Linked DNA regions of Saccharobesus litoralis. The protein of the gene in region 2 interacts with the protein of the main gene of each other region in a pairwise test. Links are inferred from orthologs where the notes say so. Each region holds a gene or a part of one and is shown on either strand. Other genes may lie near its edges.

Region 1 (2,950 bases), 3.0 Mb from region 2 along the record:
AAATAATTAATTAGGCAGTTTGGCTTGATTACCCAGCCATTGCCCCAATTAAATAACACAATATTATAATGTGGCGCACTGTACAGTGCTGTGCGCTGCTTAAAAAATCACTAAAATTTAAATTCGAGGAAACCCAATGGATTTATTTATCGCTTCTGCGTATGCCAACGATGCTGCGCAACCACAAGGTGGTAGCTTCATGAGCCTAGTTATGTTGGCTGTGATGGTATTGATCTTTTATTTTTTACTTTACCGTCCGCAAGCTAAGCGTGTTAAAGAGCATAAAAATTTAGTTGCTTCACTATCTAAAAATGATGAAGTACTCACACAAGGTGGTTTAGTGGGTAAAATCACTAAAGTTGCTGAAGACAAAGATTTTGTTCAGGTGTCTTTCGCGGATAACGTTGAAATTGCAGTGCAAAAATCAGCTATTACAGCTGTATTGCCAAAGGGCACTATTAAGTCAATTTAATCATTAAGCGCTCATTGAGCGCTTTTTTCATTTCAAAGAAGGTATGTTTCCGTGCTAAACAAATACCCTTTATGGAAATACCTGATGCTGATATTTATTATCTGTGCAGGTTTTCTTTACGCGCTACCCAATTTATACGGCGAAGATCCCGCGTTGCAAATTTCAGGCTTACGTGGTGTGCAACTTGAAGCAACTGATTTAGATAAGGTTAAAGGTGAACTCGATAAAGCGGGTTTAGCTTATCAATCTGCAGGTTTAGTTAACAACCAAGTTGAAGTTCGTTTCGCTGATACGGAAGAACAGTTAAAAGCCAAAGAAGCGTTAAATCATGCTTATGGTGAAAACTATATTATTGCACTTAATTTAACGCCTGCCACACCACAATGGTTAGCCGACTTAAATGCTAATCCTATGAAATTAGGTTTAGATTTACGTGGTGGTGTTCACTTCTTAATGGAAGTCGACATGAGCGTGGCGATTAAGAAAAATCAGGAAGAAACGGTTTCGTCGTTCCGTACCGATCTTCGTGAAGAAAAAATTCGTTATGCGCGTATTGGTGAGTTTGGCAACGGGGTAAAAGTTGAATTTAAATCTGAAGAAGATTTAACTAACGCCAAGCGTGCCTTAAAGAAAAAACACGGTGATCTTACCTTTGATGATTCTACCGATGAAGGCTTTTTCTTAACTGCATTAATGGGTGAGCAAAAAGTTAAAGAAATTAAAGAAAGCTCACTGCAACAAAACATCACCATCATACGTAACCGAGTTAACGCAATTGGTGTTGCAGAGCCAGTGGTTATGCGCCAAGGTTCTGACCGTATTGTTGTCGAATTGCCGGGTGTACAAGATACCGCCCAAGCAAAACGTATTTTAGGTGCCACCGCAACGCTTGAATTCCGTATGGTTGACCAAAACGGTGACCCGTATGCGGCACAAAGCGGTCGTGTACCTGCTGGTTCAGAGTTGTATTATCGTCGTGATAATGGCCAGCCTGTATTGTTAAAACGTCGCGTTATGTTAACCGGTGATCACATCATTGATGCGGCATCTAGCTTTGATGAATACGGTAGCCCGCAAGTTAATATCGACTTAGACAGCAAGGGCGGTAGCATTTTCTCGCGTGCCACCAAAGATGCGATTGGCAAACCAATGGCCACCCTGTTTATTGAATACAAGCCAACGGGTAAACGTGACAAAGACGGTAACCCAGTATTTAAGAAAGTGGCTGACGTTATCAGTGTTGCCACTATTCAAGCGCGTTTAGGTAGTAGCTTCCGTATTACGGGGGCAGGCTCACCGCAAGAAGCACATGATTTAGCTTTATTACTCAAAGCGGGTGCTTTGATTGCGCCTATTCAAATTGTTGAAGAGCGCACAGTGGGGCCAAGCTTAGGCCAAGAAAACATTGATTTAGGTATGCAAGCTATTCAATGGGGATTCTTAGGCGTGTTGTTATTCATGGTAGCTTGGTATAAGGGGTTTGGCATGGTGGCAAACTTGGCATTGGGCTTAAACTTGGTACTGATTGTTGGCGTGATGTCGATGATCCCTGGTGCAACCCTAACTTTGCCGGGTATGGCGGGTATTGTATTAACCGTTGGTATGGCGGTAGATGCTAACGTGTTGATATTTGAACGTATTCGTGAAGAGTTGCGCGATGGCCGAGGGCCACAGCAAGCAATCCATCATGGTTACGATAGTGCATTTTCGACCATTGCTGATGCCAATATCACCACCTTTATTGCTGCGGTTATTCTATACGCTGTGGGTACAGGGCCGATTAAAGGTTTTGCCGTTACGCTAGCGATTGGTATTGCAACATCTATGTTTACTGCGATTGTTGGTACACGCGCGGTAATCAATTTGGCCTATGGTGGTCGTAATGTTAAAAAACTTTCAATATAAGGAGGCGGTCATATGTTAGCTGTAAATTTTAAAACTATCGCCTTTATGTCAGCGCGTAAAATTGCGATGGCATTCTCAGCTTTGTTAATGATTGCTTCACTGGCATCGTTAGCGGTGAACAAGTTAAATTTCGGCCTAGATTTTACTGGCGGTACCTTAATTGAAGTTGGTTTTGAGCAATCAGCTGAACTTAAAGGTATTCGTGCGGTACTAGATGAAAATGGCTTTGACGATGCAGTAGTACAGCATTTTGGCTCAAGCTCAGAAGTGTTGATCCGTTTAGAACCGCGTGAAGGGGCTAAAGCCGCTGAAATTGGTGATTCGGTATTAAAAGCACTGCGCAAAGCGGATCAAGGTGAAGTCGACATGCGCCGTATTGAGTTTGTAGGGCCTAATGTCGGTAAAGAGTTGACTGAGCAAGGTGGTCTTGCCATGTTAACCGCGCTTATTTGTATCTTGATCTATGTGGCATTTCGCTTTGAATGGCGTTTTGCTTTAGGCTCTGTGTCGGCATTGGCACACGATGTGTTATTAACTTTAGGTTTATTTTCAATTTTGGGCTTAGAGTTTGAT
Region 2 (7,991 bases):
CTGACAAACCAATAGTAATGATAACAATACCCTTTTTAATTATAGGCTTATTATCAATAGGTTAACTTAAATATCCGCCAATATATTACATCGATCTATTCCCTTTGATAACAGAGAGTTAAATAGGATTATGCAAAACATTGGTTTTATATGTGAATTTTATCTTGCAATAAATGTCTGTTCCAGACTATATTATGGTTAGAGATTTGTTAATTAAACTAACGACCACAATACAATATGAAAACAACTATTATTTCTTTTGCAAAAACGGCACTCGCAGCAGCTGTAGCCGCGGGCTTAGTTGGCTGTAGCATGAATGCCAGTGAATCTAACACTGCGCAATCAACCTCACACGCTGAAAAACTAAAGCAAATTGAAGAATTTGCTAATCAAGGTCCTTTTAAAGCTGATTGGCAATCATTGACTCAGTATAAAATTCCAGATTGGTACCAAGATGCCAAATTCGGTATTTTCATTCACTGGGGTGCGTACTCTGTTCCTGCCCATAATGGCGAATGGTATCCACGTCATATGTATCAAAAAGACCGAGCTGAAATGAAATACCATCAAGAAAAATGGGGGTCTATTGAAGAGTTTGGTTACAAAGATTTCATCCCTATGTTTAAAGCGGAAAAATTTAACGCTGACGAATGGTTGAATATCATTGAAGATTCTGGTGCTCGTTACATTGTCCCCGTAGCTGAACACCATGATGGCTTCTCAATGTATGATAACTCTTATTCACGTTGGGACTCAGTAGAAATGGGACCAAAGCGTGATGTTATTGCTGAGTTAAAAGCGGCAACGGCGAAAAAACCTGATATTCATTTTGGCTTATCAAGCCATCGTGCAGAAAACTGGTGGTTCTTTGATGGTGGCCGTGAAGTGCCATCAGATGTACAAGACGAAGCTTTCCGTGACTTATATGGCCCGGCCGTCAATCGTAAATCGTCTGAAAACGGTTTAACACCGCCAAGCAAAGCATTTATGGATGACTGGTTATTACGTACTGTTGAGATCGTTGACAAATACGAGCCAGAGCTAATTTGGTTTGACTGGTGGATCGCATCGAAACCATTTCATGATCACGTTAAGCAATTTGCCAGCTACTATTACAACAAAGGCTTAAACTGGGAAAATATGCCTGCGCTTAACTACAAAGAGCATGAGCATATGCGTTCTTTCTTACCTGGTTCAGCCGTATTAGATATTGAACGTGGTGGTATGACTGACATCCATCCTTACTTTTGGCAAACGGATACGTCTGTATCTAAATCGTCATGGGGTTATGTCACTAACCACAGATATCGTGATGCAAACTCTCTTGTTGATGACTTAATTGATATCGTTAGTAAAAATGGTTCCTTGTTGCTTAACATTGGTCCTAAACCAGACGGTACTATTCCTCAAAAAGAAGTTGAATTACTTGCTGAAATCGGTAGTTGGTTAAAGCTAAATGGTGAAGCCATTTACAATACTCGTCCTTGGGAAGCTTACGGTGAAGGTGAAACCTACGTACCAGATGGTAAGCACTCAAACGATGCTGAAAAGAATCGTAAAGACTTTAACAGCAGCGATATTCGTTTCACCCGTAATGGTGACACCGTTTACGCAACTATTTTAGCTTGGCCTGGTAACAACAAAGAAATTACTATCCGCTCATTCACGGATAAGCGCTACCCACATAAGATAGCGAAAATTTCTATGATTGGTCACGAGGGTGAATTAAATTTCAAACAAACTAAAAATGGCTTAAAAGTAACCTTACCAAGTCAATCACCTTCTAAATACGCGCAAGTACTTAAAATTGAGCGTTAATCATTAAGTGAATTATCATCACCCAAAAACCGCCTGCTAGGCGGTTTTTTTTATGCCTAGCTTATTGCGGCATCTAATCTTCTAAAAAATAGCCTTGTGACGAGACTGGGCATACAAGGCTCTACTTTTGATATTTTTGCTTTAATGGGCAAAACGGTTTGCAGGTTCTGCAAGCATAAATGCTCGCATACAATAAAGATAATAAGATCAAAAAAGCCAATACTAAAATATTCAGTATTGGCTTTTATATAGTCGATTCTACAAGTTTACTTAAAGGCGGTTAATGTTCTTCACCGGCATTTTCAACTCGACTTTTTAGCTTTTGCCCAGGTCGAAATGTCACCACTCTGCGCGCTGAGATAGGAATATCTTCGCCCGTTTTAGGGTTTCGTCCCGGCCTTTCTGATTTCTCTCGTAAATCAAAATTTCCAAAACCCGAAAGCTTTACTTGTTCGCCCTCTTCCAATGCTAGGCGTATTTCTTCAAAAAAGGCTTCCACTAAATCTTTAGAATCCTTTTTATTTAATCCCACTTTTAGAAATAAATGTTCAGCAATTTCAGCTTTGGTTAAAGCCATGGCTAATCTCTCAACTTTGCATCAAATTGTTGTTGGACACTGTCGACCACCGCGTCTACCAACGCAGTAATGTCTTTATCTTCCAAGGTACGTTCAACGTTTTGAATAGTTAAAGCAACCGCTAAGCTCTTATCACCATCATCAACGCCTTGTCCTTGGTATACATCGAACAAGTTTAGGTCAACTAAGTCAGTTCCGCCAACTTTTTTAATTAATTCAAGCACTTCGCCAGATTTTACTTCATTTTTGACAATAAAAGCTAGATCACGGCGATTTGCAGGGAATTTTGACACAGCAGTCGCTTGAGGAATTCGGCTGTCCAACAGTGTTGCTAGCTCAATTTCAAACAAGAAAGCTTTACCCTTTAAACCAATCGGTTTATTAGCTTGAGGATGAATAGCACCAACAAAACCAATACGTTTACCATGACGATAAATTGCCGCTGATTGTCCTGGGTGCAACGCACTATGTGTTTCAGCTTTAAACTCGAAGCTAGCCAAGTCTGATGTTAATGCTAGTAACGCCTCAACATCGGCTTTAACATCGTAAAAATCCACACCCGTCGTCTCTAACGTCCAATGTTCACCAGAGCGTGTCCCCGTTATTACACCGCCAATTACAGGTACTTGTTCAACACCGTTTTCAGCTTCCTTATTAGGCACAAACTTCAAGCCTGATTCAAACAAGCGAACACGAGGCTGTTGACGATTTTGGTTATAAACAACCGAACTTAACAAACCAGGCCAAGTGCCTAAACGCATAGCTGACATGTCAGCCGAAATTGGGTTAGGCAAGGTTAAAAATTCTTGGTTTGGGTATAACGCTGTTTGGATTTTAGGATCAACAAAGCTGTAGGTTATGGCTTCCTGATAACCACGTGTCACAAGTACGCGACGTAACTTATCTAAAGAAATTTTAGCTTCTTTATGTTTAGCCATGGTCAACTTAGCTTGCGGTGCCACATTAGGAATATTGTTGTAACCATAAACGCGCGCAACTTCTTCAATTAAGTCGACTTCAATTGATATATCGAAACGATAGCTCGGTACGGTGACTTGCCACGCATCATCTTTAGCTTCAACCGCTAAACCAAGACGTTCTAAAATCTCGGTAACTTCATCAACTGCAAGCTCGACACCTAACACGCGATTTAGCCTTGCTTGGCGTAATGTAACGACAGGCGCTACAGGTAAGTTTTGCTCTGATACAGCTTCAACGACATCAGCCGCTTCCCCACCAACAATATCCAATAACAATTGAGTGGCACGCTCAATCGCTTTAGCCTGCAATGTATAATCAACACCACGTTCAAAACGATGAGATGAGTCAGTGTGCAAACCATACTGACGAGCGATCCCTTTAATTGCATCAGGAGCAAAAAACGCACTTTCTAATAAGATATCGGTCGTTTCACTGGTCACGCCAGAATCTTGACCACCGAATATCCCTGCCATAGCAAGTGGTTTACTGTCATCGGCAATCACTAGCGTATTGTCTTTCAGTGTCACTTCATTGCCATCAAGCAAAGTCAGTTTTTCACCAGCTTGCGCTTTGCGAACCTGAATACCGCCGTCAATTTTACTCAAATCGAAAGCGTGCATCGGTTGACCTAATTCAAGTAAAACATAATTAGTAACATCAACCACAGGATCGATTGAACGAATACCACTGCGGCGTAGTTTCTCAACCATCCACAATGGTGTAGCGGCTTTAACATTAACATTTTTAATAACACGGCCTAGGTATCGAGGACAGGAGTCTGCATCAAGCAAAGAAACTGCAACTTTTGCATCAATACTCGGAGCAACCGCATTAATTTGTGGCTCGGTCACATCTAGGCGGTTTAACACGCCCACTTCGCGAGCTAAACCTCGAATACCAAGGCAATCTGAGCGGTTTGGCGTTAAGTCGACTTCAATGGCTTTGTCATCCAGTTTTAAGAATTGGCGAATATCTGAACCTAGTTCAGCATCCAGTGGCAATTCCATAATACCTGGTGCTTCGTCGGCCATGCCCAACTCAGCTTCTGAGCACAACATGCCAAATGAAGGCACGCCACGTAGTTTGGCTTTTTTGATTTTGAAGTCGCCCGGTAAAACCGCGCCGACTTTAGCTACAGCAACTTTTAAGCCTAAGCGACAGTTTTTAGCACCACAAACAATGTCGAGTAACTCATCTTCACCAACATTGATTTTTGTCACTTGCAATTTGTCGGCATCAGGGTGTGGACCACATTCAACGACTTCACCAACAACCACGCCACTAAAAGGCTTGGCTACGTCAGCTACGTCATCAACCTCTAAACCAGACATGGTGATTTGTTCAACTAATTCTTCACTGGTAATGGCAGGGTTTACCCACTCGCGTAACCAAGCTTCGCTAAATTTCATTTTTATATCCCCTGCTTACTTGAACTGCTTGATGAATCTAAGATCATTTTCGAAGAAGGCGCGCAAATCGTTTACACCATAACGCAACATAGTTAAACGCTCGACACCCATACCAAATGCAAAGCCTGTATATTCTTCTGGGTCAATGCCGACACCACGTAATACATTAGGATGCACCATGCCACAGCCTAGAACTTCTAACCATTTGCCATTTTTGCCCATCACATCCACTTCGGCTGACGGTTCCGTAAACGGGAAAAAAGAAGGTCGAAAACGGATCTGTAAATCTTCTTCAAAAAAGTTATGCAGGAAATCGTGTAAAATACCCTTTAACTCAGTAAAACTAACATTTTTATCTACCATCAAACCTTCAACCTGATGAAACATCGGCGTATGGGTTTGATCATAATCATTACGGTAAACACGACCTGGTGAAATGATACGCAGTGGCGGTTGTTCCGCTTCCATAGTACGGATTTGTACCCCAGAGGTTTGAGTACGTAAAACCAATTTAGGGTTAAAATAAAACGTATCGTGATCAGCTCGTGCAGGATGATTATCAGGGATGTTTAATGCATCAAAGTTATGCCAGTCATCTTCAATTTCAGGGCCGGTACGCACCTGAAAACCTAGTTCACCAAAAAAGGTTTGAATACGCTCGATTGTGCGAGTTACAGGATGCAAGCCACCTACGTCAGCTCCTCGTCCCGGCAAGGTCACATCAATGGTTTCTTCAGCTAGTTTCGCATTTAACTCAGCTTGTTGCATTGCTGATTTTTTATCGTTAATCAAACCTTGAACTGCTTGTTTAGCTTGGTTTATTGCTTGTCCCGCTTTTGGCTTTTCTTCCGGTGGAAGTTTACCTAACTCGCGCATTTGTAGGGTTAGCTCACCCTTTTTACCTAAATACTGAACGCGAATGTCGTCCAACACAGCGAGATCATCGGCTGACTCAACTGCTTGTTTGGCGCTAGCCACAATAGCGTCTAAATTCATTCGAAAAATACCTAAACAGAAAATTTTATTTTTGGTTGCCTCGCCAACTTTTTTAACAAAAAGTCAGCCAAACAAAATGATTCGGATAGTGGGCGGCGATTGTACAATAAGTCACAAGCTAATCTAAGCTAAATATTTAGCTTTTAACGTAATTTTAGCGGTTTGAACCGCATGAATACTCAATCTATCGCAATTTATGAAATTTTCTGGCGGTTTGAGGATCTTAGTCTATAGTCAAATTTACACGTCGCCCAATACGGACAAGTTGTTGAAGGATTAATATGTACAGCCAAGCCAGTTCCCCTGTTGTCTCAGAACCCAACCAAGAACCAACAAACCGCATTCTTGTCTCAGAGCCAACGACTCGGGATCAATTTATCAACAGACCCGCAATTATGGATATCGAAGCATCGGGTTTAGGATCGAGCAGCTACCCAATAGAAATTGGTTTAGTTTTACCCAATAACGATAAATATTGCAGTTTAATCCACCCATGCCAAGACTGGCACCACTGGGACCAACAGGCAGAGCGAACGCATGGCATTAGTCGCGAACTACTGACCAAACAAGGACGCCATCCAAGAGACATAGCGTTAGAGCTCAATAGCTTACTCGATAATTTAACCCTGTATAGCGATGGCTGGGTTGTTGATAGCACTTGGTTAAAACAACTTTACTACGCTGCTGGTATTACGCCCAGCTTTAGACTGAGTCCTATCGAAACCATTTTATCTGAAAAACAGATGAATAGTTGGCACAAAACCAAGCAACTAGTGACAAGCGAACTCAATCTAAAACGTCACCGAGCATCAAACGACGCTATTATAATTCAGGAAACCTTTGCTCGAACTCGCAATAACGAAAGGCATATCCAACTTAGTTAATCTCTTAATTAATCAAGTGTAAAAACCACTTTATCACTGCGGCCTAACCTGTCTCTAACAACCAACTGATACTGGCCTGCAGCTGTCAGTTGTATTTCATCGGCTTGTGGCAAGTATTCTCCGTTTAAAAACCAAAACAAATCCGTATTGTGCTGATTGGCTTGTAAAGTTATCGCCATAGGTAAACTTTTGTCTCGTCTAACCAAAATACTGTCTGGTTTTATGGACAAAATTTGTAAACGCGAGTTTGTTACATGATGGCTAACACAGCTCGGTGACAATGCCGGTAAGCGAAATTGCCTTTGCCAACGTTCATCGACCCAAGCCTCAAGCGCTATAGGATAGAAACTCATTTCTATTTTGCGAGCATCTTTACTGGCACAAGATTGCAAAGAGCGTGAGCCATCGGGTTCTAACCAGATGGCCTGACTTAAGCTTTGGGCGTTTTCCACTAAATGAGAACTTAAAGTGGGTGGCGCAACATCATCCAGTAGCCAAGTTGGGTACGCTTGATGGCATTGACTAGGATCAGTTAAGCGAGTACCTAATGGCCAACATATGGTTTGGCGATTAACATTATTAGGTTTGTTAGGGATAGTTTGGCTATCTAATTGTTCTGCAATTTGCAAAAAGAAAGGTAAAGCATTCTGACTGCCGGTATTATTAAAAACAGGCTTGGCATCGGGGCGTCCTAACCAAACCCCAATGATGTAATCCCCTTTAAAGCCGATTACCCAAGCATCTCGATAGCCGTAACTGGTTCCTGTTTTCCAGCCAATACTGGATGTTGCATAGCCGTCTCGTTCTGTTACATGCTGCCATCCTTGATATTGTTGACGCAAAATATTTTGCATTATCCAAGCCGAACCAGGGTTAAGTAAAAAACGCCTTTGCATCGGTTGTTCGGTACTAAATCTAGGCTTTACCGCAACGCCTTGATTAATAAAAGCAGAATACAATAAGACTAAGCTTTCTAACTGAGTACCGACACCGCCTAATACTAAAGAATGATTAGCTGTCGCCAACTCAGGCCAAATAAGGTCAGCGCCGGCATTGTGTAAACGGGCGGTTAATGCATACACAGATGAGTGATTGATAACTTGTAAAACGGGAATATTCAAACTTTCCAGTACAGCTTGCTTAACACTCACCGGCCCTTTAAAACCTTGATTAAAATTAGTCGGTCGATACAGCCCTTTTACGATAGGCACATCTTGCAATAGGCTCATTTCATGGATTAACCCTTGCTCCATCGCATGAGCGTAGACAAAAGGTTTTAAGGTCGAACCCGGTGAGCGTGTAGCCGTAACCATATCGACCTGCCCT

What was found.
Region 1: the proteins of pheT (region 2) and secD interact in binary tests that used the Escherichia coli proteins (3 or more experiments, as listed by UniProt). The link is inferred for Saccharobesus litoralis from one-to-one orthologs.

What each region holds. Positions count from the first base shown.
Region 1 is NZ_CP026604.1:884,768-887,717, reverse strand. It holds secD (protein translocase subunit SecD), read left to right. Parts: upstream 1-523; coding sequence 524-2,377; downstream 2,378-2,950. Other genes in the region: secF (protein translocase subunit SecF), read left to right, coding at 2,390-2,950; yajC (preprotein translocase subunit YajC), read left to right, coding at 137-472. UniProt on the Escherichia coli protein: Part of the Sec protein translocase complex. Interacts with the SecYEG preprotein conducting channel. SecDF uses the proton motive force (PMF) to complete protein translocation after the ATP-dependent function of SecA.
Region 2 is NZ_CP026604.1:3,855,208-3,863,198, reverse strand. The notes cover bases 2,092-5,089. They hold pheT (phenylalanine--tRNA ligase subunit beta), read right to left. Parts: upstream 4,786-5,089; coding sequence 2,398-4,785; downstream 2,092-2,397. Other genes in these bases: pheS (phenylalanine--tRNA ligase subunit alpha), read right to left, coding at 4,801-5,089; C2869_RS13905 (integration host factor subunit alpha), read right to left, coding at 2,099-2,395. Also shown: C2869_RS13910 (alpha-L-fucosidase), read left to right, coding at 238-1,818; more of pheS, read right to left, coding at 5,090-5,781; C2869_RS13890 (3'-5' exonuclease), read left to right, coding at 6,063-6,665; pbpC (penicillin-binding protein 1C), read right to left, coding at 6,674-7,991.